Regions from separate parts of the Janthinobacterium salmonicoloratum genome, predicted to be linked through region 2. Evidence: predicted binding sites of a transcription regulator. Region 2 holds the regulator's gene; the other holds the start of a gene.

Region 1 (14,539 bases), on a different contig from region 2:
AGATGCGCTATCGCCACTGACGAACACGCACCATGAAAATCACGCTTCCCTTCCACAGCTTCATCCGCAGCCGCCCCCACCTGAGCATGGCCACGGCCGTCGGCGTGGCGGCCGGCCTGCTGCTGCCCTCCTCCTGGCAACAGATGACGCGCCTGCTGACGGCGTGGAACGTGGCCGTCTGGTTCTACCTGGCGACGATGGCCTGGATGATGATGCACGCCAACCATCACAAGGTGAAGGTGATGGCGCAGCGCCAGGATGAGCGGGCCGCCACGGTGCTGTCGGCCCTGTCCGTCGCATCCGTGATGAGCCTGGTAGCCATCGTCTCGCAGCTATCGTCGATGAAAGACCTGGCGCCGGACGAGCGCGCGCTGCATTATTGCCTGACGATCCTGACGCTGGTCGGTTCCTGGTTCCTCGTCGGCACCCTGTTCTGCTTCCACTATGCCCACCTGTATTACCAGGCCGACCCCACGCTACGCCCCCTGAAATTTCCCGACGACGAGCAAAACCCCGATTACTGGGATTTTCTATATTTCGCCTTCACCATCGCCGTCGCCGTGCAAACGTCGGACGTTTCCGTGCAGACGAGATTGATGCGGCAGATCGTGCTGGGACAATCCGTGCTCAGCTTTTTCTTCAACCTGGTCGTGCTGGGGCTGTCGATCAATATTGCCGCCGGTCTCATTAATGGGTAAGGCTGACGGCGAACCGAAAAAATTCCATGAGGAAACTTGACCTGGCTGAAGGGTTAAGCTCATCTTAATCGTGCGCACCCTCTTGAAATACTGGAAAGAGGAGTAAGATAAGTTCCATGCACAGAGGTCTTGTGCATGTGGCAGCAACCAGGCCTCAACACGCCTGAGATGGGTTTTTTTTGAATTGACAGGAGTAAGCATATGCAAATCAATATTCATACCGACAGCACCATCGCCAACACCGCTGGACTGAACGAACATGTGCAATCCGTACTTGAAAGCGCACTGAACCGCTTCCGCGACAACCTGACCCGCATCGAAGTCCACATCAGCGACACGAATGGCCCGAAAGGCGGCGCCGACGATATTCGCTGCGTCATGGAAGCACGCGTTGCTGGCTATCAAGCAATTGCCGTAACCGAACAGAGCGCCACCGTGCATCAATCCGTTGCCGGCGCCACTGACAAACTGAAACGCGCCATCGATAGCGCCCTGGGCCGCCTGCAAGACAGCAAGCGCCACGCCACCGGCAAAAATGCCGTAATCGATACGGCCGAAGCGGAAGAAACCGCCGAGTAATTCCCCACCCGCAAGATTTCCAGAGACTGAGGCAGCCGTTCAAGGCTGCCTTTGCACATCTGGCCCGCCTTTTGCGCGCGGCAATAACAATACTAAAACAATCATCATTTCAGCTTATTAACGCGACATTGAAATAATTGTCGTATTTCTCACAGTAAGTGACATCAAGCAAGCCTTTGCCGTTACGGTCTAGGCCGCTTTACGCTATCATGAAGATACCGGCTCCCTGCTCGCGCGCCGGCTTTTTGAAAGTGTGATTGTGGAACAGATCGGCAACTTTGGCGCTTCAGGCTGCAACATCGGCGATTTACAGCTATTTCGCGATGGGGCGGACAGCCAGACGGCAGCCATGCTGGCACCCTGCCCCGTCATGCGCCTCGAAGCGGGCGAAGCTATTGCCGACACGCAAGGCGCCAGCCTGTACATCGTCCTGCGCGGCTCACTGGCCGTGGCCGCCGACACCCACACGGGCATGGATGACGGCACCGTCAGCAAGGTCTTGCCCGGCGAAAGCGTGGGCGAACAATCGGTACTCGATGAAGCGAGCAACCTGGCCGCCATTTCGGCCCTGGAAGAAACCGATTTACTGGTGATCGACGCGGCCATTGTCTGGGAATTGATCGAGCAATCGAACGGCCTGGCGCGCAACCTGCTGCGGCTGCTGTCCTTCCGCATCCGCGCCGCGAATGCCCTGCTGCGCCGCCGCCAGAAACTGGGGGAATTCTACCGCCAGCTGTCGATGGTCGATAGCCTGACGGGCTTGTACAACCGCGCCTGGCTCACCGATTTACTGCCAAACATGATCGTCACGGCCCACGCCAGCGCCTCGCCGCTGTCGCTGGTGATGATAGACCTCGACCATTTCAAGCGCTTCAACGACACGCACGGCCACCAGGCAGGCGACCAGGCACTGCGCATCGCCGCGCAAGTGCTGGGCGCAGCCCTGCGGCCCACGGATTTTGCCGTGCGCTATGGTGGTGAGGAAATGATGGTGATCTTGCCCGATACTAACGAACACGTGGCCCTGCGGGTCGCCGAGCGCCTGTGCGAACGCATGCAGCAAGCCGTCATCTTCGCCGACATGCGCAGCGCGCTGCCGCACATCACGGGTTCCTTCGGCGTGGCCAGCCTGGCGGCGGAACAGGACGACCATGCGTTGATCGCCGCGGCCGACGCGGCCCTTTACCGGGCCAAGGCCAGCGGTCGCAACAAGGTCATGCTGTAGTTCAGGCAGCCTTGCTGTCGGCCGGCTTGGTCGCATCCGGCTTGGCAGCGTCATCCTTCTTGCTGCTGTGCGCGGCGATGAAATCCGCGTAGCCCTTCTGCACCAGCTCATACGTCTTGTCGATGTTGCCGGCGATATCGCCTTGCAACACTTTCAAGCCGCCCAGAATATCGCGCGCTTCCTTGAAGCCTTTTTCCATGCCGCCGCTGATGGTGTCCATGAACTTGGTCAGGGCCGTATCGTCGTCCATGCCGGGATTCTGTTTCTTGTAGGCGTCAAAAAAACCGGTCGACAGCGATACAATGCGGCTCGCTGTCGCTTCGGCGCTGTTATCCTGCGATGCCGCGTTCTGGATCGCGTCCTCGCCGTACTGGCCCTTCAACGCTTCATTGATGTTGGTGATGGCCGTCTTGTACAGCAGCGCCAGCGGCTCGTTCTCGGAACCGATCGACACGTTCAGCGAGGCCTGCATGATGGAAGCGTTCAATTGCAGCTTGCTGCGGTCGTTAACGCTCATTTCAGTTTTGACGCCGTCCTTTTGCTGGACTTTATCGTCCTTGCCGGCAACGCCCGTACTGACGGAAGTCACGGAAGGGGTGGAATTGCCGCTTGCGGCGATGGGAATTGACACGATAGACCTCCTTGAACGGGCAATGTATGCCACCATGCGGGAAACGCGATGATGGCCATCCTCTCGTGTAGTATCGGCAGGTTTTCAGAAAACTATAGCAGTGGCGCTTTTACCGGCCCGGACAACCAATCAAGTAACGACCATCAATGACTAAGCAGACCTTTCTTTGGCACGACTACGAAACCTTTGGCGCCCAGCCGCGCCGCGACCGCCCGGCCCAGTTCGCCGCCATCCGCACGGATACCGACCTCAACGAGATCGGCGAGCCGATCATGCTGTATTGCCAGCCTGCCAATGATTTCCTGCCCGACCCGCAATCGTGCCTGATCACGGGCATCACGCCGCAGCAATGTCTGCAGCTGGGCGTGCCTGAGCACCAGTTCGCCGCCACCATCGAGGCGGCCTTCTCGGAACCGGGCACCATCGGCGTGGGCTATAACACCATCCGTTTCGACGATGAAGTCACGCGTTTCCTGTTCTGGCGCAACCTGATCGACCCGTATGCGCGTGAATGGAAGAACCATTGCGGCCGCTGGGACATCCTCGACGTGGTGCGCATGACGCACGCGCTGCGCCCGGAAGGCATCGAATGGCCAAAGCGCGACGATGGCCAGACCAGCTTCAAACTGGAACACTTGAGCAAGGCCAATGGCCTGGTCCACGAAGCGGCGCACGATGCGCTGTCCGACGTGCGCGCCACCATCGCCCTGGCGCGCCTGATCAAGCAGAAACAGCCAAAACTGTTCGAATTCTGCCTGGCGCTGCACAAGAAGGACCGGGTCGCCAGCGAGATGGGCATGCACCTGGCCGCCAGCGAGCGCCAGCCCTTCCTGCACGTGTCGGGCATGTTCCCCGCTGAACGGGGCTGCCTGGGCGTCGTCTGGCCGCTGGCCACGCACCCGAGCAACAAGAATGAAATCCTCGTCTGGGATTGCGCCTACGATCCACGCGAACTGTTCAGCCTGGACGCGGACACCATCCGCACGCGTTTGTTCACGCGCAAGGAGGCCATGCCGGAAGGCATGACGCGCCTGCCCGTGAAAAGCGTGCATCTGAACAAGTCGCCCATGCTGGTCGGCAATCTAAAAACCCTGTCGCCGGCCATGGCCGCGCATTGGGGCATCGATCTGGATGCGGCGAAGGTCAACGCGCAGCTGGCCGCCACGGCGCCGAACATGGATGCGATCTGGGCAGAAGTCTTCCAGCGCCCGGGCGCGAATGTCGCCCTGGACGTGGATGAAGATTTATACAACGGCTTCGTCAGCAACGACGACCGCCGCCTGCTCGAATCGCTGCGCCGCGATACGCCGGCCAAGCTGGCCACGGCCCGCCCCTCGTTTTCCGACGAACGCCTGCAGGAATTGCTGTTCCGCTACCGCGCCCGCAATTTCCCGCACACCCTGAGCGAAGCGGAAAGCCTGCGCTGGGAACAACACCGCGCCGCCCGCCTGTTCGATGGCGACGGTGGCGCCCGCACCATCGAAATGTTGTTTACGGAGATCGACGTGCTGTCGGAGTCCGTGGATGAGCGGGGAGAGGAAATTCTGGGCGAGCTCTACGATTACGCGGAGATCGTCGCGCCGCAGCGCGACTAAATGAAAAATGCCGGGCTAGCCCGGCATTTTTCATGGCTGAGACTTAAACAGCTCTATGTTGATTGATCGCATCGCGCGTCTCGATCGCCACGCGGCGCGCTGCGTCGGCGAAATCTTCGCCAGCTTGCGGCGTGGCGTAGATGATGGCGCGTGAAGAGCTGATCATCATGCCCATGCCGTTCGCCGTCTGGCCCGCGCCGACCGTGGCGGCGATGTCTCCGCCCTGGGCGCCGATGCCGGGCACCAGCAGCGGCATGTCGCCGACGATGGCGCGCACTTGCGCCAGTTCTTCAGGGAAGGTGGCCCCGACGACGAGCGCGCACTGGCCATTCTTGTTCCACTTCTCGGCCACCAGGCGCGCCACGCGCTGGTACAGGGGCACGCCGTCCGTGTCGAGGAATTGCAGGTCCGAGCCGCCCGGGTTCGAAGTGCGGCACAGGATGATCACGCCGCGGTCTTGCCACGCCAGGTAGGGATCGAGCGAATCCTCGCCCATATACGGATTCACGGTGACGGCGTCGGCGCCGTAGCGCTCGAACGCTTCGCGCGCGTATTGCGTGGCCGTCGCGCCGATGTCGCCTCGTTTCGCGTCGAGGATCAGCGGGATGTGCGGGTAGTTCTCGCGCACGTAGCGGCAGATGTCTTCCAGCTGCTTTTCCGCGCCCAGCGCGCCGAAATAGGCGATCTGCGGCTTGAAGGCGCAAGCCAGATCGGCCGTGGCATCGATGATGCGCGTGCAAAAGGTGGTGATTCCATCAGGCAGATCGCGCAGTTCGGCCGGCAATTTCGCCAGGTCCGGGTCCAGGCCCACGCACAGCAGGGAATTATTGGCCGTCCACGCGGCGGATAATTTATTGATGAAATTCACGGCACACCTTCTCTATATTCAGTTGCAAACCCCGTATTGTAACGCGGCGCAGGCTTGCCACGGCGTCTCAAGGCAGTCAGGAGCGGCGGCCAGCGCTTATTAAACCGACATCGCGGGCCGTTTCAGGTATATTTGCCTCACCTCCCTTACTCTGCACGGAACCCATCATGCAAATCACCAATCAATTCACCAAATGGCTGCGCCTGACGCTGAGCGTCACCGTCCTGGCCGGCGTCCTGACAGGCTGCGGCTACAACGACTTCCAGACAAAGGACGAAGCCACCAAGGCCGCCTGGGGCGAAGTGGTCAACCAGTACCAGCGCCGTGCCGACCTGATCCCTAACCTGGTGAACACCGTCAAGGGCTACGCCACGCATGAGCGCGAAACCCTGGAAGCGGTGACCAAGGCGCGTGCCGCCGCCACCAGTTTCCAGATCACGCCCGAAGTGCTGAACGACCCGGCCGCCTTCGAAAAATTCCAGCAAGTACAGGGGCAGCTGTCGTCGGCCCTGTCGCGTCTGATGGTGGTGTCCGAGAAATACCCTGACTTGAAGGCCGATACGAGTTTCCGCGACTTGCAGTCGCAGCTGGAAGGCACGGAAAACCGCATCACCGTGGCGCGCCAGCGTTACATCGTCGCCGTGCAGGATTACAACGTGCATGCGCGCAGCTTCCCGAACAACCTGACGGCCATGGTCTTCGGCTACAAGGTCAAGCCATCGTTCACGGTGGAAAATGAAAAAGCCATCTCGACCGCGCCAACCGTCAACTTTGGCAAATAAGATGAAAGCCTGGTCTTCTCTGGCGGCGCTGGCGACGGCGCTGCTGCTGTGGACGATGCCACCGGCCGGCGCGCAGGGCTTGCTGCCCGTGCCGCCACTGGCGGCGCGCGTGACGGATGACGCCGGCATGCTGGACGCCAAGCAAAAAGCGGCGCTGGAAGGCGTGCTGGCCGATTACGAAGCCAAGACGGGCAGCCAGATCGCCGTGCTGCTGGTCAAGAGCACGGAACCGGAAGCCATCGAGCAATACAGCATCCGCGTGACGGATGCCTGGAAGCTGGGGCGCAAGGGCGTCGATGACGGCGTGCTGCTGATGGTGGCAAAGGACAACCCTTCGTCCCTGCGCCGCCTGCGCATCGAAGCGGGCCGTGGCGTGCAGGGCGTGCTGACGGATGCGCAATCGAAACGCATCCTGCAAGACGTCATCGCCCCCCATTTCAAGCAAAATGACTATTACGGCGGCCTGGTAGCTGGCGTGGGCGCCATCTCCACCCTGCTGAACCAGGAGCAATTCCCCGCACCTGCACAGCAGAAAGCGCCGGCCACCGTGGAAGCGGGCGGCCTGACCTTCTGGCTGCCGCTGCTGTTCTTCGGCTTCCTCGTCGTGCTGACCCTGTTCCGCTCGCGCGGCGGGCCTACCCGGCTGCAGCGCGGCAGCAACTGGTCCAGCGGCGCCACCGGTGTCGTGCTGGGCAGCATCCTCAGCCAGGCGCTGAACAACCGCGGCGGCGGCGGCTTCGGCGGCGGTGGTGGTTTTGGCGGTGGCGGTGGCGGCGGAGGTTTCGGTGGCGGCGGCGGAGGTTTTGACGGCGGCGGCGCCTCGGGAGATTGGTAATGACGAAACAACTGACATTCGGACAACGCTGCGGACGCGCCCTGAAACATTTACGGGGCACGCCCGCGACGGCGCGCAATGCCTTTCCCGAACGCACCCTGAAAGCCATCGAAACGGCCATCGCCGACGGTGAAGTGATGCACCAGGCGGAAGTGCGCCTGATCGTCGAAGCGGCCCTGACCCCGGGCATGGCTTACCAGGGCGTGAGCAACCGCGAGCGGGCGCGCGAACTGTTCGCTCAGTATGGTGTGTGGGATACGGAAGACAACGTTGGCGTGCTGATCTATATCAACCTGGCCGAGCACCAGGTCGATATCGTCGCCGACCGCCACGTGGGCCGGCGCGTGACGCCGGAACAGTGGCAAGCAGTGTGCCGGACCATGACGAAAGGGTTCAAGGATGGCAATTATCACGACAGCACGCTCGATGCCTTACAGCAGCTGAATACCTTGCTGCAAAGCCACTTCCCCGCCGATGGCACGCGCGGCAACCAGTTGCCGAACGAACCCATCCTCCTCTGATTCCTGCCCAGGGATTAAAATCTGCCCATTGCCGCGCAAGCCTGTGGCTTGGGCAGAGCGGCCCCCACACCCCGCCGAGGAACCCACATGAAACTGAACAATAAAATCGCCATCGTCACGGGCGCCACGCAAGGCATCGGCCTGGCTTGCGCCACCCGCCTGATCGCCGAAGGGGCGCAAGTGATGCTGGTCGACATCAAGGAAGAAGGCGCGCAGGCGGCCGCCGCCCTCGGCCCGCAGGCGCGCTTCTTTTGCGCCGACGTCAGCCAGAAGGCGGATGTCGATGCCATGCTGAAGGAAACCCTGGCGCAGTTCGGCCACATCGATATCCTCGTCAACAATGCGGGCGTCACGCATGCGGCCGATTTCCTCGACGTGTGCGAAGACGATTTCGACAGGGTCATGCGCATCAACCTGAAATCGATGTTCCTGTGCGGCCAGGCCGTGGCGCGCGAGATGGTCAAGCGCAACAGCGGCTGCATCATCAACATGTCCAGTGTGAATGCGGAGCTGGCCATTCCGAACCAGGTGCCGTACGTGGTGTCGAAAGGCGCCATCAACCAGCTGACCAAGGTCATGGCCTTGAACCTGGCATCGCACGGCGTGCGCGTGAACGGCATCGGCCCGGGCACCATCCTGACGGAACTGGCCAAGCAGGCGGTGCTGTCGAGCCCGGAGGCGCGCCACACGATCTTGTCGCGCACGCCGCTGGGCCGCTGCGGCGAACCGGAAGAAGTGGCCGGCATCGCCGCCTTCCTGGCCAGCGACGACGCCACCTACATGACGGGCCAGACCATCTATGTCGATGGCGGACGCATGGCGCTCAACTACACGGTGGCCGTGAAGGAGTGAAGGCAGGATCAGACAGTTATATCAAAAAACGATAATGGTTATCTGAAAAGACCATTAGACACATATCGTGCGACGCAGCATAATGCACCTGTCTCCACTATTCTCCTCCAAGAAAATAGTTTTAAGCCCGCTTTCACCAGCGGGCTTTTTTTTTGCTGTCACTGCTGAAACATGGCCATTCTTGCCATGATGCATAATCTTTCCAGGCATTCTGCCTGTCGCAAAAAAATGTTGCGGCGTGTCATCAGCCCGTCATGTTCGCCCCCTATACTTGCTTCATCTGCTGTACAGGCAACCGATATGCCTGACTACAGACAGGTGTGCCGCGATGGCACACCACTCCCCTTTCATGACCGTGGCGGGCGCCGGCAAGGAGCGCGACATGGTGAGTACCGAGCAACTCTCAACTCTTGACCCATTTCATTTGGGTTTTTGGCCCGCGTCCCCGCGGGCCTTTTTTTTGCCTGCACGGCAAGCTCCTGCGCAAAAACACGGCGGCCCGCCATGCCCATGATATTGTGACGATCTTTCCATCTGTCCTGACGCCTCATGCCTGCACCCTTGCCCGAACTCTGTTTTGCCGACCGCTACGAACGCCTGCGCTACCGCACCGCGCTGCTGTTGTATGCCCTGGTGATTTTGATCGGCGACATTCCCGGCGTGCGCGCGGACGTGGGCCAATATGCGTCGGGCGGCGTGCTGCATTCCCTCGGCTATGGCGTGCTGGCCCTGATCCTGTTCAGCGGCACGGGCGGCGGCATGGCGCGCCGCGCGCTGCTGTCGATGCTGATGGTGGCGGCCATGGGCGCGCTGGACGAATTCATCCAGAGTTTCCTGCCTTACCGTCATGGCGCCGTCAGCGACTGGGTGGTCGATATCACGGCCGCAGCGGCGGTCTGCCTGCCGTTGTATTTCCTCTGGCCGAAAATGGTCGCCGCTGCCCTGGACAAGGGCGCGCCGCTGCCCGAGGCCTGAACGGGGGATGACTCGCGCCCGTCAGGCGCGGTCCGCTACGCTATCTTGCAATTCCAGCCGCAATTGCCCCTGGCTGCGCGCGCTGGGCTTGCCCAGGCGCCGCATCAGGGCGCGCGTTTCGCGCCGGCTGCCTGCCCCCATGGCGCGTGCCGCATCGCGCTGCATGTCCAGCAACTGTTCCGAGCGCGCCAGCCGCACCAGGCCATGCAAGGCCTGGGCCAGGACATGGCGCGCACGGGCATCGTGCGCAGTGCCGACGACGGCCAGCACCAACTCATCGATCAGTTTTGCGGTAGGGCCAGATGACATTTTTTCTCCCGATTTAACAGTGAGGAAACGTGCGGACGTACAAAATGGTGCTTGCCAGCATCGTTTATACCAAGCACGGCAATTAGACGCTTGATCTGGCTCAATCGGCAATGACGGCCGCCGAACATCCCTGCAAAGCCGCAGGCGGTACGGCGGCTCGCGCTAGCAGACGGCCAGGCTCAATCCATCGCCAGTGTCAACGGCCGAGTGCGTCCCTGCACCACGGCCGAGGGCCAGGCCGGGTCGTGCGTCAGGTTGTGCAATTGGTTGCCGTCGAGCAGAAACGTGTCTTCCACCGTGCTGCCAGGCAGGCTGGGGTGGAAAGCCAGCGCCATGCCCCGCTTGAGGATGATTTCCGTGTGCGCGCCGGCTGCCACTTCGGGCGCCAGGTAGCCATGTATGCCGCCCTGCCGGCTGGTGCGCACGGAATCGGGCTGGCCTGCATACGCGTAGGCGCTGTCGAGCGCGTGATACACCATGCTCAGCGCATGGCCCGTTTCGCAAGCGTCGAGCGCCACCGCTTCCAGCGCCAGCATGGCCGCATCGGCATCGTCCATCACCACCGCCGTGCCATCGGCGCGATGCTGCGCCGGGTTGAAGCGCCGTTGACGACTGAGGCTGGCGCACAGGCCAAAACGCCGCGCGCACAGGGCCAGTACGGCTTGCGCGCCCAGCACCACCTGCGCCGGCGGCGCGCGCCGATAACGCTGTTGGCGCTCCTCGCCGCTGACCAGCACATGCACAGCCTGCAAGCCCCGCAGCCACAGCGCGCGCACGCACGCGGCGGCCAGCTCCAGCTCGCTCCAGTCGGGGCGCGCAAGGCGCAATGCATCCGCGGCCGCGCCAGCAGCCAGCTGCCCCACCTGCCGGTAACGCTGCTGCTCCGATTCCAGCAGCACCAGCCGCTCTTCGCGCAGGGCCACGGGCAAGCTGCGTTCGTGCAAGCCTGGCCGGTCGGACAGGACCGGCGCGCCGCCGGCCACATGCTGCACGAAATGCTCGCGCAATTCATACAGCTGCGGCTGCATCCAGGGCGACACTTGCCATGTCCATGGCCCGCGCACTTCTTCTTCGCGCATGCGCATGGCTTCAGCTTCGTCCGTCAGGATGTAGGCGGCGTCGCGCGTCACCAGCACTTCCGCGCAGCCGCACTCGGCCGTATGGCAATGGCTGTTCGACGCGCCCGCCGTGGCCCACGCAAACCAGTCCACGCCGCGCAGGCGCACGGCGCCGGCCCGCTCCTGTTCCAGCCAGCCCCGCATCTGCGCCAGCTTGTGCCCCACCTCCCGTTCCAGCGGCCAGTTCATGACGGCCCCTCGTCCGGGTTCAAGCGTGGCGCCACTCCACCTGCCCTGCCTGGCGCCAGCCGGGTATCCTGTTGCTCATGCATAGCTGCTCCCTTCCTACATGGAAACATAAGACCAGCATGCGCAGAAAAAGTTCAACGCCCGGACTCGTCCCAGGCTTGCAGTCTATGACTTCCGTCTATTTTTGCAAGCGGCTATTTCGCCAGTTCGATCAGCACGGCTGTGTACATCTGCAAGTTCAGCAGCAGCTGCTTTTCCGTGATGAACTCATGTTCGGAATGCCCCGTGTACACGGTGTGCGGCATGGCCGGGCCAAAGCTGACGGCGCGCCTTCCAGCCGTCGAAGGCAGCCGTCACCTGCTGCTGCAACACGGCCACGTGGCAATCGGTCCCTTATCGTCTTCCGTGCCCCGTCGCAGCAGTTTTCCAGGTTTGCTGGTACGGTCCAGTTCGAACGGCGAACGGGTCCATTTGGCGGGGTTTACGAGCTGCACGTCGCCATGCGTGATGACGCCCCCCGTTTGCTGCCGTTCCCCATGCCGATGATCAGCGATTCAGGGTAGGTGGCCAACGCGTAGCTGGCCGTTTCCGGCACCTGCAAGCTGAAGGGCGCACCGATTTCCAATCGGCATGAGTTTTTTACCGATCAGTACGCAAATTCCCGATTCGCATTATCATGTGCACAGCCTGTCTTCCCCGCCATGCTGTCATGGGTGACCCTGCCAGCGTCAGGGGATAGACAAATCGTCCATTGTGATTTTCCACCACGTCCCGATATCGCTACCATGATTCCATTTTCCATACTCGACCTGGCCCCCATCGCCGAAGGCAGCGACGCCAGCCAGTCGTTCAAGAACACGCTCGACCTGGCGCAGCACGGCGAACGCTGGGGCTACCAGCGCTACTGGCTGGCCGAACACCACGGCATGCCCGGCATCGCCAGCGCCGCCACGGCCGTCGTCATCGCCCATGTGGCGGCCGGCACGAAAACCATCCGCGTGGGCGCCGGCGGCGTGATGCTGCCGAACCACTCGCCGCTGGTCATTGCGGAACAGTTCGGCACCCTGGAAGCGCTGCATCCGGGCCGCATCGACCTGGGCCTGGGCCGCGCGCCCGGCTCCGACCAGACGACGGCGCGCGCCCTGCGCCGCGACCTGCAGTCCGACGCGGAACAGTTTCCGCAAGACGTGCTGGAATTGATCGACTATATGTCCGACGAGCCGCGCCAGCGCGTGCTGGCCGTGCCCGGCAAAGGCGCGAAAGTGCCCGTGTGGATACTGGGGTCGAGCCTGTTCGGCGCCCAGCTGGCCGCCCACTTGGGCTTGCCGTATGCGTTTGCCTCGCACTTCGCGCCGCAAATGATGATGCAAGCCGTGGCCTATTACCTCGAACATTTCAAGCCATCAAAGCAGCTGGCCAAACCGTACGTGATGCTGGGCTTCAATGTGTTTGCCGCCGACACGGATGCGGAGGCGCACCTGCGCGCCACGTCGATGCAACAAGCGTTCGTCAACTTGCGCACGGGCCGCCCGTCGCGCTTGCAGCCGCCCGTGCCCGGCTATCTGGAACAGCTGGGGCCGCAGGAACGCGCCATGCTCGATTCCGTCCTGTCCTGCACGGCCATCGGCGCGCCGGAGACCATCAAGGCCAAGATGGCCGCCTTCATCGCCGAGACGGGCGCAGACGAGCTGATGATCACCTCGCAGATCTTTGAGCACCAGCACCGTCTGCGCTCGTATGAAATCACGGCGCAGGTGCATGCGGAGCTGGCGCAGCAACAGTAACTGCAAGGTTTTCTCCCTCGGTATATCCCCCTATACCCTTTTCCCGGCCATCGGCAACGATCGCCGGGATTTTTTTTGCCTGCAACATTTAGCGGCTTACCTTATACGAAATCAGTCGTTCCATCGGCATAAGGCGGCCTCTATGATGTTTCTCGTTGAAACAGCCGTTACCACGGCTGGACCGCCATGGCGCGCCCTGGCGGCGCACTGAATCTCCGCCCCTGCTACCCGCACCGGGCACCACGCAGCATCACCCTCTCCATTTTCCATGGCCACGCCGGCCAGGCCGCGACACGCCTGTCCGCATGACCTGACAGCCCTTTTCATGAAAGCAGACGCAATGAAGCAACGACAGGCAGCGCAAGGCTACCGGACACTGAGCCTCTTCACCACCCTGATGCTGGGTGCGGGCCTGCAGGCGCAGGCGGCAGGCGATACGGCAGACGCGGCGGCGGAATCGGCCGCCGCTGCAGCCGCGGCTGGCCCAGTCGCCGTCATCACCGTGAACGGCGACCGCGCCCCGGCGGAACGGCTGGCAGCGGGTGCCCTCGGTGCGCGCTCGGACCTGGAAACGCCGTTTTCCACAGCCCAGGTCAGCAGCGCGCAGATCGAGGACCGGCAGATCAAGAGCCTGGGCACGCTGTTTGCCGGCGACGCCTCGGTGGCGTCGAAAGGCGGCACCTTCACGCAAAGCGCCTACGCCGTCAGCGTGCGCGGCCTGACCCTCGATTTCACCAACGGCTACAAGATCGATGGCCAGCCCTTCCAGATGTATGGCGTCGAACTGCCGCTGGAAATGTTCGAATCGGTGCAGCTGCTGAAAGGCGCCACGGGGTTTTTGTACGGCTTCAGCGCGCCGGGCGGCATCATCAATTACGCTTCGAAAAAGCCTGTCGAGCAGGCCCTGTTCAGCGCCGACATCGGCTACACGGACAGCGGCGTGTTCAGCCAGCATATCGATGCGGGCGGCCGCGCGGGCGAGGATGGCCGCTATGGCTACCGCGTCAACCTGTCGCACGAACAGGGCGAAACATACAACGGCGCCTATCTGCGCCGCAAGGCGGGCGCGCTGGCCGTCGATGCGCGCCTGCAGCCCGGCCTGACCTGGAGCGCACAGCTGCTGTACCAGGAGCGCGACTTGCAAGGCGGCGTGCCGACCATGTCGCTGGCCGTGTTTCCCGTGCGCAGCGCCCTGCCCGCTCCCGTCAGCGGCAAGCGCGACCTGGGCGCCTATGCCAGCACCTATTATGACTCGACCATGTGGCTGGCCAGCACGGCGCTGGCGTGGAAGATCAATAGCGACTGGCAAGCCAATGTCAGCTATGGCCATACGGAAAAGCGCATCGACAGTTCCTATGAAACGCTGTACCTGACGAGCCAATCGGGCGGCTACAGCAACCGCCTGAACCCGTTCTACGCACCGACGCTGACGTATGACTCACTGCAAGGCATGCTCGAAGGCACCTTCCACACAGGCGCCATCGTGCACAAGATCGCCGCCGGCTTCAATTATCAGACGCTGGACCGCACGCTCAACGTGACGCCGTCGCTGAGCATTTTCAGCGGCAAGACCACGGG
Region 2 (14,539 bases):
GAAAATTACCGACAACACCATTAAAAGCAATCCCGGCCTGCCGGTGGCGCCCGCGAACACCTCCGGCGCCCGGAATGCCGAGAAAGCCCAGGCAACACCGACGACGTCGGACAATGTACGCCTGTCGCCGCAAGGACAGGCATTAGCGGCCAGTGCAACTGCCGGCAGCGGCGCCGTGTTCGACACGAAAAAAGTCGAACGCATCAAGCTCGCGATCGCCGACGGCCAGTTCCAGGTCAACTCAGAAAAAGTGGCGGACGGTCTCCTCGACACGGTCAAGGACTTGCTGCACTCACGAAATAGATAGGTTCCCTCATGCAATCAGTGACTCCGTTTTCCAGCCTGCGCGACGAGCAACAGCTCATGACCACATTGCTGGCATTGATGAAAGAAGAACAGCGGCATCTGGTTGCGGCTGACATCGATGCAATCACGGAGCTCACGGCGCGCAAGACGGCACTGGTAGGACAATTGAGCCAGCTGGCGGCGCAACGTCACCAGGCGCTGGCGGCAGCGGGCTTCATGGCCGCCGAAGCAGGCATGGAAGACTGGCTGGTCGGCGCCGGCGAAGCGGAAGCGGCGTCCCTGTGGAAAGCCCTGCTCGAGACGACGCGCGAAGCCAAGGAACAAAACCGGCTGAACAGCCTGCTCGTCAACAAGCACATGCTGCACACGCAAGGCGCCCTGAACGCCATGCGCCCTCCGGCACAAAGCGGCAATTTCTACGGCCCCAGCGGCCAAGCGACGACAAACACGGCCAGCCGGCGCGTCGTCATCGGCTAAATTCCCCTGAGTTAACAGCAATCCCCGGCAAGGCGCAGCGGCCTTGCCTGCTCAACCGTGCGCGGGACGCCCCGCATGCTGGCGATATTTCGCCACGATGGCTTGCGCCCTGGCGCTGGCGGCAGCTTGCTGCGCCGGCGTCAGTTCCGCCTGCAGCCAGTGCCAGTATTCATCCTGATACGGATTGGTGACGCCGGGCGCCAGCATATCGTCGTAGACCTGGCGCAGGGCCAGCAGGTAGCCATACGCTTGCGGCGCGTCTTTCTGCACCACGTCGCCATCGCGCAGATACGCCATCATCAGGGTAGACACGCTGGTTAGTTCCGCTGCGTCCGCCTGCGCCGTCAGCTGGTCGATGGCTTGCCGCTTCCATGCCTGCACCAGCGGATCGTCGGGACGGTTGCGCAGCGCACTGCGGTCACCGAACGGCCCTTCCGACAAGAACAGGGTGGCGGCGCCCGGCACGCCCGCCTTCGCGGCGGCGGCCAGGTAACCGATGCGATCCTCGCGCTGGCGCTGCGTCAGGCCCGCACACAGCTGCTGCTGGGCGGCTTTTTCTTCCACCGTCATCTCGCGTCCCAGCTCGAACTCCATCCCCGGCAAGCGGCTTTCGCGCTGGAAGACGATGCAGTCGTCGAGCAGGTTGAAGGCCGCATACGCATCTTCCGGCTTGCCGCTGGCCCCCAGGCGTTCGAGCCGCTGCGCGAGGGTCACGGGAATGGGTACGGCATCGGCGACGGGGGTGGCATCGATAGTCAAATACGACGCCAGGCTGCGTCCCGCCGGCGCGCCGGCGGCAGGGACACCCGCTTGCGGCGCGCCGCCGTCGGGCGCGGACCAGTACGCGAGCGCCAGCACTGCCGCGATGGCGGCGGCAAGGGCGATACCGGTCAGTTTGCTATTCATCATCAGGTGCCGCGCATGGATGGGAAACGCACGTTACCACAGGCGCACGGCAGCGCGCCGCACGCCTCCACACTCTCAGCCGCCGGCTTTTTTCGGCTGGTGGCCCAGCTTGAGCAGCGCGGCCATCACCGTCTCGACATGGTCGCCCTGCACTTCGATCACACCATCCTTGACCGTGCCGCCCGAACCGCACTGCGTGCGCAACTGCTTGCCCAGCAAGGCCAGCGCGATGGCGTCCAGCGGCAAGCCATTGACCACGGTGACGCTCTTGCCGCCGCGGCCCTTGGTCTGGCGCGATACGCGCACCACGCCATCGCCCGCGGTTGCCGCCTTGGCTTGCGCCTTGCACGCGCATTGCGCCAGCGGCTGGCGGCAGGCGGGACACATGCGGCCCGTTTCGGTGGAGTAGACGAGACCGCCCAGGGAACTGCTTTTCATGATGGAGAGATAAAAAGGGAGAAGGCGCGATTGTACCAAGCGGGACGGGAATCAATCCCCCGCCCCATCCGGCAGCGCGCCAGGCGCCGTATTAACGCAAGGTGACGAATACGGGATTCGAATAGAACCACAGGCTGCGGTAATTGCGGTCGTTGATGTCATTGAAACGCTGGGTGCTGTCCGTCGTGCCCGTACGCTGGTCGGCCAGCGGCTCGCCGCCCTGCGTCAGGCCGGCGACATCGGTCCCCAGATTGGTGCCGCGCAGGCGGAAATACTGGTTCTTCGTCGCCGTCGTTTCGTAGCTCACGCTGTAGTAGCCATCGGCCCCGGCTTTCCAGTCCGCGCTGGTGAAGCGCTTGAGCACCCGCGTGCTGGCATTGGCGGCAACGTTGTAGGCCGGCGTACCCGCCGCCGCCTTCGCGCCCACATCGCCGACGATCAGATCGACATGGTCGACCACGGGCTTGACGTTGGCGGCCACGCCGCTATCGACGGGCTTTTCGTAGTTGTTTTTGGCCGGGCTCCTGAAGCGGATGGTAATGGTGACTTTATCGCCGTTGCCGACTTTCAGCTCCCCACCCATCTCCTTGCGGTCGTCCTTGCTGGCCAGGTTGAAGTCCAGCGCGTTGATCAGGTCGCCGTAAGTGGAAAACATCTTGCCCGAACGCAAACCGGCCAACAAATCTTTCGCCAGCGGCGCGCCTTGCGCACTGTTGAACACATAGTTCTTTGCATACTCGCCGGGGAAATAGCCGCTGCTGTTGCCGCCGACGATCTTGAAGTGGGTATCCGAATCGGTCAGGTTCCAGATGCGGCGCCCCTCGCCCAGCAACGCATCCCATGGCCCGCCCAGCTTGGCGACGACGTAATCGACGCCCCCATACACGCGCAGCAGCGCATTGTCGTCCGTATAGGCTGCCGTGTAGCCGCCGCGGTCCGGTTCCATCTGGTTGCCGACCATGCCTTCGATGGCGAACATGATGTTGGGGGCGGCATCGTTAAAGGCACGCAAGTCGGCGATGCTGTAACTGCCCTTGTTGCGCGACGGATGGTTGATGACGGCGTAGCTGGTCTCCGGATAGTTCTGCTTGAGCCAGTTGATGGCTTGCAGCGCATCGGCAGCCGTCTTGTTATAGCGGGTTTCGCCATGTTTGGCTTTCCATGCCGCCACATCGGCAGCGTCAAACATGCTGGCGTCGCGCGTGGTGAACAGGTACTCGAACTCCTTCATGCCCCTGGTGCTGGCACTGAGCTTGTCCGCGCCCTCGAACATGCCTACGCCGATGTGATCGTGGGTCGGCATGTCCCACTCGAAGCCGGAAAAGATCAGCTTGTCGGCGTAGGTACCGGCCGCCTGCAAGGCCTGCACGCGTGGAATTTCATAGCGCTCGGCGCCGATGGACATCGGGATGGGCGCCGGCAGCGGCGCGCCCAGTGCGTCGCGCGTGGAGACGCGCAAATGGTTGGACAGCGCCATCCAGTCGAGGCCGTAGCTGCCGAAGGCCTTGGCCAGTACCTTGTCCAGCGTCTGGCTGACATCGGCGTCGGCCGATTGGGTGGTGTGGGTATGCAGGTCGCCGGCGATCCAGCGGCCAGTGGGGAGCGGTGGCACGCTGCTGGACGGGTCGCTATCGCCGCCGCAAGCGGCGACGCTCAACAGGATGGCGATAGCCGAAGGAAGCAACATTCTGGAGTAAGACATGGGATAAACCTGGAAGCTGAAAAGAAGTGCGACAGCCTAGCATTCCAGTATGACCAGCGAATGACACGCGCCAAGGCGCAGGCGCACTGGCGCCGCCCTGGAAACGCGCCTAGTTGGCCGGCGGTGCCGTCGGCACTTCCGTCACCGTTTCGGGGATGCCGGACAAAATCGTCACGGCGACCCGGCGGTTGCGCGCGCGCCCTTCCGGCGTGGCGTTCGGCGCCACGGGGATGTTGTCGGCGTGGCCCACGGCCGTCAGGCGCGACGCCTTGACGCCGCTGGCGATGAACAGGCGCACCACGGCGCTCGCGCGCGCGGCCGACAATTCCCAGTTCGAGGCAAAATTGGAATTGCTGATCGGCTGCACATCCGTATGCCCTTCCACCTGCACGTCGTGCGTGTCATCCTTGAGCAGCACGGCCACGGCGCGCAGGGCCTGGTCCGATTCGGCCGTCAGGCGCGCCGCGCCCGGGTCGAACAGCACGCTGGCATTGATTTCCACGCTCACGCCGCGGCTCGTCTGCGTGACCCGCACTTTGCCTTCCTTGACCAGCGGCGCCAGGGTCGACGTGAGGTCTTGCGCCAGACGCGTCATATGCTCGCGCTCGCGGCGGATGGCTTCCGTGCGGCGTTTCAGTGCGGGGTTCGGCAAAGGAATCGCCTGCGGCGCTTCCATGATGATGGGCGGCGCGCCCTTTTCCAGGCTGAAGGCCTGGCCGATGGCGTTCTGGAAGACGCGGTATTTACCCTCGTTGACTTGCGAAATCGCATACATCACGACAAAGAAGGCGAACAGCAAGGTAATGAAGTCGGCATACGAGATCAGCCAGCGGTCCTGGTTGTCCGGTTCCTCGTCATACTTCCTGCGCGCGCGCCGCATCATGGTCAATGCTCGTGCAGCAGGCTGGAAACGCGCTCTTCGATGATGCGCGTATGGTCGCCCGTGGCGATGTCGTACAGTACGGCGGCCGTGATTTCGTACTGCAGCACCCTGCGCGTGACGATGGCCTTAAGTTTGTTCGCTACCGGCAGGAACAGCAGATTGGCCAGGCCCACGCCGTAGATGGTGGAGACAAACGCCACGGCGATGCCGCTGCCTAATTTACTTGGGTCGGTGAGGTTTTCCATCACATGGATCAGGCCCAGCACGGCGCCCAGAATACCGATGGTGGGCGAATAGCCGGCCGCCGATTCCCACACCTTGACAGCCTGGCGCTCGGCCATTTCGTAGGCGGAAATTTCCACGTCGAGCAGCTGGCGCAGCTTGTCGGGCGCGATGCCGTCGACGATCATCCTCAAGCCCTTGGCATTGAAGCGGTCGGCCGTGTTTTCCATCAGGCGCTCGAGCGCCAGCGGGCCGTCGCGGCGCGCCGTCAAACTCCATTGCCCGATGTCGCGCGCCAGCGCGGCACGCGTATCGGCTGGAGGCAGGAAGACCCAGCGCAGCATTTCCAGGCCGCGCACGAAGGTGCGCAGCCGCGTTTGCAGCAGCACGGCGCCGAAGGTGCCGACGATGACGATGGCAAAGGCGGCCGGCTGCAGCAGGGAGGCCATCTTGCCGCCTTCCAGTGCCTGGCCGACCAGCAGGCCCGCCAGCGCCAGCGCCAGCCCGATTACGCTGGACCAGTCCACGCCAGCTCCCTCAAGGTTGCGCGCAGGCGCGCGACGGCCTGGGTATGCAGCTGCGAGACGCGCGATTCGGACACGCCCATCACCGCGCCGATCTCCTTCAGGTTCAGCTCTTCTTCGTAATACAGGCCCATGAGTATTTTCTCGCGTGGCGGCAGCGCGTCGATGGCATCGATCACGGATTGCCGGAAATCGGTATCGAGCAGGGAACGCAAGGGGTCGCTGTCCTCGTCCACGCAATGGCGGTCGAGGAAGCTGTCATTGCCGTCCGGGTCATGAAAGTCTTCGTAGTACAGCAGTTGGTGGCCGCCGCCATCGCCCAGCATTTCCTGGTAGTCGACCAGCGACATTTTCAGCAGCTTCGCCACTTCCGACTCCGTCGGCGGATGGCCCAGGCGCTGCTGCAAGGTGCTCATCGCCTCCTCGATCTTGCGCATGTTCTGGCGCATGCTGCGCGGCAGCCAGTCGCTGGTGCGCAATTCATCGAGCATGGCGCCGCGGATGCGCAGCACGGCATACGTCTCGAACTGCGCGCCATGCGTCTCTTCATAGCGGCTAATGGCATCGAGCAGGCCGATCATGCCGGCCTGGATCAGGTCATCGACCTCGACCGAAGGCGGCAATTTCGCCTTCATATGGTGCGCCAGACGCTTCACCAGCGGAATGTGCTCCGTCAGCAAATAGTCCTTGTTCGATTTCCCTTTGACCGTGTACATAGGCTGCTTATTGTTTTCTCGTCTTTTATCTGGTGCTACGGTTGGTTTCAGGCGCTGAACTGATGCAGGCTCCCCGTCTGGTACAAGGTGCCGCCGAGCACCGGCGGCGCCGAACGGGCCAGCCGCTCGGCCAGTCCGCGAAACGCCACCGAGGCTCCCGCCAGCGGAAAGGCATCGACCACGCTGCGGCCCAACCGCGCTGCGCGGTGCAGATACTCATCTGCAGGCACCGACCCCATCGAGGTCAGCTTCACGGCCAGATAGCGGCTTGCCGCCTGCGCCATATTATCGTATACCACTTTTGCTTCAGATTCGGAAGCGCCCGTGACGAGAATGCCGAAGGGACGGCGTCCCAGTTCCTGGCTCAGGCGCTTGATCAGGCAGTACGCCGCCTTGATCGAGGTGGCGCTGGTCGAGACCTGCACGACGATATCGGACGAAGCCATCAGCGGCACGGGGAAGCAATCGCCCTCGTCTGCCACGACGCCGTCGACCAGCACGATGCCGCTCTGGCGCGCCAGCACTTCGAAGGTCTTGCCCAGGCGACGCAGTTCGTCCTCGCCCGCATAGTCCATGCTGTCCATCAGGTGGTTGCGCGCGCCCAGGCTGGCCACACCAAAACCTTGCGGTACCTGGTGGATGACCTGGTTCAAGCCGCACTGCTGGCGCGCCACGTCGCGCAGGCTGGCGCCGTGCGCCAGTCCCAGGCGCGCAGCCACGCCATCGCTGCCGCCGCTGGCGTCGAGCAGCAGCACGTCATTGCCGCCGTAGACCAGCGAGGCGCCCAGGTTGACCAGCATGGCGCCCTTGTCGTCCTGCGGCGTGGCGGATAAAAATGTCATGACGCGCGGCTGCGGGCCGGCCAGCATGCGGCGCAAGCCTTCGGCCTGGTCGAAATCGAAATTAGCCAAGGCGCACCCCGCGCGCTTCATTGTTGCGGGCGGCCGCCTGCGCCATCAGGAGCGGCAGTTCGGCATCGGAAAACTGCGTGGCCGCCGCATCGCGCTTGAGCTTGAAGGCGCGGTCGATCAGGTAGCCGCGGTCGGCCAGGTACAGGTCTTCCGGCACGCGCTGGCCATTCGACACATAAAACAGGTTCAGTTTCTGGCGGATCACCACGTCGAGCACATTGCCGATCGACGCCGCTTCATCGAGCTTGGTCATGATGCAGCCGGCCAGGCCGCTGCCCTGATAGGCGCGCACCACTTCGTTGAGGGTTTCCTGGGTCGCCGTGGAATTCAGGCACAGCAGGCGTTTCACATCGGCGCCGGCGCCCGACAGCATGGCTACCTGTTCCGTCACCATCTGGTCGCGCTGGCTCACGCCCACCGTATCGATCAGCACCGTATGCTTGTTCTTCAATTCCTTCAGGGCGATGCGCAAATCCGCTTCATCCTTCACCGAATGCACCATCACGCCGAGGATCTTGCCATAGATGCGCAGCTGTTCGTGCGCGCCGATACGATAGGCATCCGTGGTGATCAGGGCCAGCTTTTCCGGACCGTGGCGCATCACGCAGCGGGCCGCCAGCTTGGCCGTGCTGGTGGTCTTGCCGACGCCGGTCGGGCCGACCAGGGCAAACACGCCGCCCTGCTCCAGCATGGCGTCTTCATTGGCCACCGTATTCAGGTTGCGGCTCAGGACAGTCTTGATCCAGCGCATGCTTTGCGCGCCATCGAGGCCGGCCGGCAGCTTGTCGATCAGGTAGCGCGCCAGGCTGGCGGAAAAACCGGCCGCCAGCATTTCGCGCAGCACGACGGCTTTTTGCGGCTCGCGCTGCTGCGTCGAACCCCAGGAGATTTCCGCCAGCTGGGTTTCCATCATGCCGCGCATGGCACGGATTTCATTCATCATGCCGCTCATCTCGGCGGCGGCGTTCTCTTTGACGTGCGCCAGCGCGCTGGCCATCATCTGCTGCATGCGGGCCATGTCCACTGGCTCGCCGGCTGCCTGGCGCGGTGCGGCAGGACGTGGCGCAGCCGGGCGCTGGGCCGGGACGGCCGGACGCTGCGGCGTGGCGAACTGGGTCTGCAACTGGGGACGGGGCTGGGCCATTTCGGACGCGGCCGGCGGCGAGGCCAGCGAAGCGGCATCGTCATTGGCCAGCGCGAGGATTTCCACCACGCCATCGGCCTGGCGGTTCGACAGGATCACGGCATCGGGGCCCAGCGCCTCGCGCACCTTGCGCAGCGCATCGCGCGACGAGGCGCCCGTAAATTTCTTCACATTCATGACCGGCCTCCCAAGGCGGGGGTGGCGCAATATTGGCTGAACTGTGTGACCATCGTCGACTCCTGTTGCTTGGATGCTGTCTTCCACATGGACACAGATCACCCGGACAGTTTCCATTATTAGCGATGCTTGCAGGAAACGATCGAAGGAACAGGACGGGAAAGTACCCGTTATTCAGTTTGCCGGGAGGAAATTGATGTTTATTTGACCAAAAGCAAGGGCCGGGAGGCTGGGGTCAGACCCCCACCGACGCTAACGCAAAGCTCGGCGCTAACGCTGGCGGGGGTCTGACCCCGATGCTAACAATGCCAACTACTGCGCGCCCACCAGACTGGTGACGCGAATCGTCTTGGTTTCCGGCACTTCCGCATGCGACAGCACTTTGAGCTGCGGCAAGGCGCGGCGCAGGAAACGCGACAGCAAGGCGCGCAGCGGCGCCGGCACCAGCAGCACCGGCGTCAGGCCCAGCGCTTCCTGCTGCTGAGCAGCCAGGCCTGCCTGGTGCGCGATGGTGTCGGCCAGGCCCGGCTCGATGCCCGCGCCATCGCCGCCATTGCCCATGGCTTGCATCAGCAGGCGTTCCAGGCGGCTGTCGAGCGTCATCACGGACAGTTCGGCCGCGCCGGGGAACAATTGCTGCACGATGGCGCGGCCCAGGGCCACGCGCACCAGCGCCGTCAGGTCGTTGGGGTCTTGCGTGCTGACCGTATGCTCGGCCAGGGTTTCGATGATGGTGCGCATGTCGCGGATATGCACGCCCTCGGCCAGCAGGTTCTGCAACACCTTTTGCAGGGTCGACAGGGACAGCATCTTCGGCACCAGGTCTTCCACCAGGCGCGGCGCATCCTTGCCCAGGTGGTCGAGCAGGGACTGCACTTCCGCGCGGCCCAGCAGCTCGGAAGCGTGCGAAGTGATCAGGTGGTTCAAGTGCGTGGCGACCACGGTGCCCGCATCGACCACCGTGTAACCCATCGATTGCGCCTGGTCGCGCAAGCTGGCGTCGATCCAGGTGGCGGGCAAGCCGAAGGCGGGGTCGTTCGTGGCCAGGCCCGGCAAGGTGCCACTGGCCATGCCCGGATTGATGGCCAGGAACTGGCCGTTGAACGCTTCGCCCACGCCCACTTCCACGCCCTTGAGGGTGATGCGGTAGGCGGACGGCTTGAGTTCCAGGTTGTCGCGGATATGCACGGGCGGCGCCAGGAAACCCACTTCCTGGGCGAATTTCTTGCGGATGCCCTTGATGCGCTTGAGCAATTCCCCACCCTGCGTCTTGTCGACCAGCGGGATCAAGCGGTAGCCCACTTCCAGGCCCAGCGTATCGACGGGCATGATGTCTTGCCAGCTGGCTTCTTCCTGCTCGGGTGCCACGGTCGCTTGCGGCACTTCGGCCGGCTTTTCGGCCGCCTCTTTTTCCTGCGTGCGTTTCTTGCTGATCAAATAGGCGGACCCGGCCAGCAGCGAGGCCAGCAGGATGAAGACCATGTTCGGCATGCCGGGAATCAGGCCCATGCCGCCGATGATGCCGGCGGTAATATACAGTACTTGCGGTTTCGCAAACAGCTGCCCCACCAGCTGGGTGCCGATGTCCTGCTCGCTGGCCACGCGCGAGACGACGATACCGGCCGCCGTGGAAATGATCAGCGAAGGAATCTGCGCCACCAGGCCATCACCGATGGCCAGCAAGGTGTAGTTCTTGAGCGCATCGGCAAAGCCCATGTCATGCTGCAGCAAGCCCACCAGCAAGCCGCCGACGATGTTGATGACGGTAACCATGATGCCGGCGATGGCGTCGCCGCGCACGTATTTGCTGGCGCCGTCCATGGCGCCATAGAATTCCGCTTCCTGCGCCACTTCCGTGCGGCGGCGGCGCGCTTCGTCTTCGCCGATCAAGCCGGCGTTCAGGTCGGCATCGATGGCCATCTGTTTACCGGGCATCGCGTCCAGCGCGAAACGGGCGCCCACCTCGGCGATACGGCCCGCACCCTTGGTCACGACGGTAAAGTTGATGATCGTCAAAATAATGAAGACCACGATACCGACCGTGTAGTTGCCGCCGATCAGGAAGTGACCGAACGCTTCAATCACTTTACCGGCCGCGTCGGCGCCCGTATGGCCTTCCGTCAGCACCACGCGCGTGGACGCCACGTTCAGCGACAGGCGCAGCATGGTCGACACCAGCAGGATGGTCGGGAACGCCATGAAGTCGAGTGGCTTGACCGTGTACAGCGCCGTCAGCAGCACGATGATGGACAGCGCAATATTGAAACTGAAGAAAATATCGAGGATGAAGGCGGGCAGCGGCAACACCATCATCGCCAGCAGCATGATGATGATGATCGGCGCGGCGAGGCCCTTGCTGGCGTTGTTGCTCATTCCGCTGAGCCAGGCTGGCAATCTCAGGCCGTTCATGGTGTACTTCCTTTATTCTTGTCTGCCGCGCCGGCTGCGGGCGGGGTCTGCGATGCGGGGTTCTGCGGATCGAGCTCGGGCGGCACGTCCAGTTTCTTCGGCTTGTCGGGGCGATCGCCATGGCCGTTGCCATAGCTGCGCAGCTGGAACACATACGCCAGCACTTCGGCCACGGCGCCGTACAGCGCCTCGGGAATCTCGTCGCCGATGTCCGTGTGCTTGTACAGCGCGCGCGCCAGGGCCGGCGCTTCCAGGATGGCAACCTTGTGCTCGCCCGCCAGTTCGCGGATCTTCGCCGCCACCTCGTCGATACCCTTGGCCACCACCTGCGGCGCACCGCGCGAATTCTCGCCATACTTCAGCGCCACCGCGTAGTGGGTAGGATTGGTCACCACCACGTCAGCCGTCGGCACGTCGGCCATCATGCGGCGGCGCGACATTTCATGTTGCATCTGGCGTATCTTCGCCTTGATCTGCGGATTGCCGTCCGACTCCTTCGACTCTTGCTTGACTTCCTGTAAGGACATCTTCATCTTGTTGGCGTAGTGCCACATCTGGTAGGGACCGTCGATGGCGGCGATCAGGCCCAGCGCGCCGACGATCAGCAGGAAGGCCGTGATCAGCAGGCTGATCACATGCGCCGAGCCGGAGCGCAAGGACTCGACCGACAAGCCCAGCACGGCGTCCTTTTGATGCTGCATCACCATCCAGGCGACGACGCCGACGACGAGGGTCTTGGCGATGGCCTTGAGCAATTCCACCAGCGCATTCTTCGAAAACATATTGCCCAGGCCGCGAATCGGGTTGAGCTTGCCAAAATTGGGGGTGAACGCCTTGGAACTGAACAGCCAGCCGCCCACCAGCACGGGCGAGGCCAGGGCGACGAGCATGATGGCCAGCGCGTACGGCAGGCAAGTCAGCAAGACCGAGCCCACGTCGTAGCCGATGCGCAACATCATCGCGTCGGGATTGAGTATCTGCTCCCGGTCCAGGGTCAGCCCGGAAACCATGACGGCCGTCAGCCGCCGCACGATGGCGTCGCCGGCAAACCACAGGCAGCAGCCGGACGCCATCAACACCGTAAACGTTGCCACTTCACGCGATCGCGGAACGTCGCCTTCCTCACGCGCCTGCTCGAGGCGCTTCGGTGACGCGGCTTCGGTCTTTTCTGCGTCGCTGTCTTCCGACATCAATCAACTCCGGTGAAGTCCTGCAGCCTGGTTAGGCGCAATACGGACTGGGCATGACGCATTATCGGTTCAATTAGCGCAACACCATCAAGGGAAAAGGAGGGCGAATCCCCTGCTTTTCCTTTGCTCCCCAGTAACCTTAGCGGGACTTGCGCGCTTCAGCCTGTTTCACCGTCTGTTCTATCGCGCCAAACAGCGACTTGCCATCGTCACCCAGCATTTCCAGACGAACAACATCGCCAAACAGCAAATAAGGCGTACTGGCGACGCCATCGGCGATCATCTCCTGGTTACGTCGCTCAACGATACTAGAAAAACCCTTTTTGACTTCCTTGTTGGCGACCCCGCCCGCGCTGACCACGCTGCCGGCGCGCGCGTTGCGCGTCTGGCACAGATGGGCCAGCAATTGCGGATAATTAAACGCCATGTCGGCGCCCGCGTGGGGCTGGCCCGTCAACTTGCCGTTCAGGCTGCAGCGCAGGGCGTAATGCACCTTGCCGCCACGCCAGGCGTCGCCCAGCTCATCGGGCGTGATGACCACGGGTGAGCAGGCCATGGCCGGCTTCGCTTGCAGGAAACCGTAGCCGCCCGCTTGTTCGTCGGGCGCCAGGTTGCGCAGGGTAATGTCGTTGACCAGCATCAACAGCTTGATGTTCAGGTGCGCCTGGTCCGGCGTCGAGCCCATGGCCACGTCGTCCGTGATGGCGGCGATGCCGGCTTCGTAATCGATGCCCCACTGCTCGTGCGCCAAGGTGATGTCATCGTGGGCGCCGAGGAAATCGTCGCTGGCGCCCTGGTACATCCGCGGAGAGTCGCGCAGATTGGCGGGCGCCTCGGTTCCCGCTGCCTTGCAAGCCCGCTCGATCTGCTGCAGGTAGGATGCGCCGGCCACGCGCAGGCTGCTGCGCGGCAAGGGCGCCATGCAGTTGGCGGGGTCGAACTCGAAGGCGCGATGGCCGCGGCCGCTATTGATGGTCTGGTACAGCAAATCCAGCTGGGGCGCGATGAAACTCCAGTCGTCGAGCGCCTTTTGCAAAGTCGAGGCAATACCATCGGCCAGATGGGCCGTTTTCAAGTCGCGCGAGACGACAGCCAGCTGGCCGTCGCGCGTGCCATCTTTCAGGGTAGCTAATTTCATGTGGAGGAAACTTCGTCAGATGCAGGCAATTAGGGACTAAAGACGCCAAAAAGCCGGGACATTCCCGGCTTTGGCAATCAGGAGGGATTTACGCCAGCAGCGCGATCTGCTCTGGCGTGAGGTAGCACCACTCGCCTTCGTCGATGCCCAGCGACTCCAGGGTCAGGCTGCCGATGGCGGAACGGTGCAGCGCGCTGCAATGGTTGCCGGCGGCGGCCAGCATGCGCTTGACCTGGTGGTACTTGCCTTGCTCGAGCACGATTTCCAGCTGGAATTCTCCGCGCTTGACGCAGACCAGGGCTGCCAGCGGGGCGGGCTCATCGTGCAATTGTACGCCAGCCAGTAGCTGCGCCACCAGTTCATCGGTCACGGGCTCTTGCGTGGTGGCCTGGTAAATCTTTGGAACATGACGCTTCGGCGACGATTGTGCATGGATAAATGGGCCATCGTCGGACATCAGCAGCATGCCGGTCGTGTCGTGGTCGAGCCGGCCGACGGGCTGGACTTCGCGCCAGGTGAACTGTTCCGGCAGCAGGGTCAGCACGCCAGGGTGATGGCTGGGCTTGCGCGAGCATTCGAAGTTGGCGGGCTTGTTCAGCGCCAGGTACAGGTGCGCGCGGTACACCCACTCTTCGTCAAAAACGTGCAGCACCAGGCCTTCGGTTTCGACGGTGGTGCGGTAATTGGTCTGGGTGACGCCATCGATGACGACATCGCCATCTTCGATGAGGGAACGACAATATTTACGGGTGCCAAAACCCTGCGATTGCAGGATGCGGTCTAGGGATAATTTACTCATGGGCGTGACTTTACCAGAAGCGGCTGGCAGCGTGAAGCGGCGCCGCGCGCCGCCTGCGCCAGGCCACGGACCGCGCACCAGCCTTGCGCACGCACAGATACGCCGAAGTACAAGGTGAGATTTCGATATAAATGGCCAATTCCTTTGAGATATGTCAAGCGCTCGGAATATCGCATTGATAGACTGAAATTTCGTTAGGAATCCGCCTAATGTACTTTAGGAATTGTGGCAGTCGCCACGCCATCATAAGGACATCGTATGAAGCATACCGACACCATCGCCTTAGAAGGCAGCATCACCGACATGCGCCAGCGCATCGCCGCAGAACAGGCGGCCATGCACAAGGTCAGACTCGGTGTGGCGCGCTGGCGCAATGCCCCTGCACCGCAGGACGCAGTTGCGTCGCCATTGCCAGCCAGCCAAACGCACTGGCATGCCGAGACGCAATGCCATTTCATGTGCTGGCTGGAACTGGGTGGCTTTGCGCACGCGGATGCGGCAAGCGAAAACGTGGCCGCGCCCGTGACAACGAACTTACAATACGGTACCAGCACAGCAACGGCGCCGGCCCGGCAGGCAAGCGCTACCCCCCTGCCC

What was found. Region 2 encodes FliA, which starts transcription of late flagellar genes. Its sites were predicted from a motif close to CTAAAGTTTNNNNNNNNNNNGCCGNTA; they were not measured.
Region 1: the regulator FliA is predicted to act here: its motif matches at 3,205-3,231, upstream of ACQ4WY_RS21130 (DUF5610 domain-containing protein).

What each region holds. Positions count from the first base shown of each region.
Region 1 is NZ_JBNYXV010000004.1:320,879-335,417, forward strand. It holds gene ACQ4WY_RS21115 (DUF1345 domain-containing protein) at 33-698, shown strand; gene ACQ4WY_RS21120 (HPF/RaiA family ribosome-associated protein) at 900-1,277, shown strand; gene ACQ4WY_RS21125 (GGDEF domain-containing protein) at 1,537-2,502, shown strand; gene ACQ4WY_RS21130 (DUF5610 domain-containing protein) at 2,504-3,133, opposite strand; gene sbcB (exodeoxyribonuclease I) at 3,280-4,728, shown strand; gene pyrF (orotidine-5'-phosphate decarboxylase) at 4,772-5,596, opposite strand; gene ACQ4WY_RS21145 (LemA family protein) at 5,764-6,378, shown strand; gene ACQ4WY_RS21150 (TPM domain-containing protein) at 6,380-7,213, shown strand; gene ACQ4WY_RS21155 (TPM domain-containing protein) at 7,213-7,734, shown strand; gene ACQ4WY_RS21160 (SDR family NAD(P)-dependent oxidoreductase) at 7,822-8,586, shown strand; gene ACQ4WY_RS21165 (VanZ family protein) at 9,136-9,561, shown strand; gene ACQ4WY_RS21170 (hypothetical protein) at 9,583-9,870, opposite strand; gene ACQ4WY_RS21175 (M24 family metallopeptidase) at 10,050-11,177, opposite strand; gene ACQ4WY_RS21180 (LLM class flavin-dependent oxidoreductase) at 11,963-12,961, shown strand; gene ACQ4WY_RS21185 (TonB-dependent siderophore receptor) at 13,302-14,539, shown strand, end outside.
Region 2 is NZ_JBNYXV010000001.1:1,849,288-1,863,826, forward strand. It holds gene flgM (flagellar biosynthesis anti-sigma factor FlgM) at 1-307, shown strand, start outside; gene ACQ4WY_RS08585 (flagella synthesis protein FlgN) at 316-783, shown strand; gene ACQ4WY_RS08590 (hypothetical protein) at 835-1,692, opposite strand; gene ACQ4WY_RS08595 (translation initiation factor Sui1) at 1,765-2,127, opposite strand; gene ACQ4WY_RS08600 (CehA/McbA family metallohydrolase domain-containing protein) at 2,219-3,829, opposite strand; gene motD (flagellar motor protein MotD) at 3,939-4,709, opposite strand; gene ACQ4WY_RS08610 (flagellar motor protein) at 4,715-5,461, opposite strand; gene ACQ4WY_RS08615 (RNA polymerase sigma factor FliA) at 5,443-6,174, opposite strand; gene ACQ4WY_RS08620 (MinD/ParA family ATP-binding protein) at 6,222-7,085, opposite strand; gene flhF (flagellar biosynthesis GTPase FlhF) at 7,078-8,406, opposite strand; gene flhA (flagellar biosynthesis protein FlhA) at 8,719-10,815, opposite strand; gene flhB (flagellar biosynthesis protein FlhB) at 10,812-12,005, opposite strand; gene ACQ4WY_RS08640 (fumarylacetoacetate hydrolase family protein) at 12,145-13,143, opposite strand; gene ACQ4WY_RS08645 (pseudouridine synthase) at 13,232-13,942, opposite strand; gene ACQ4WY_RS08650 (hypothetical protein) at 14,201-14,539, shown strand, end outside.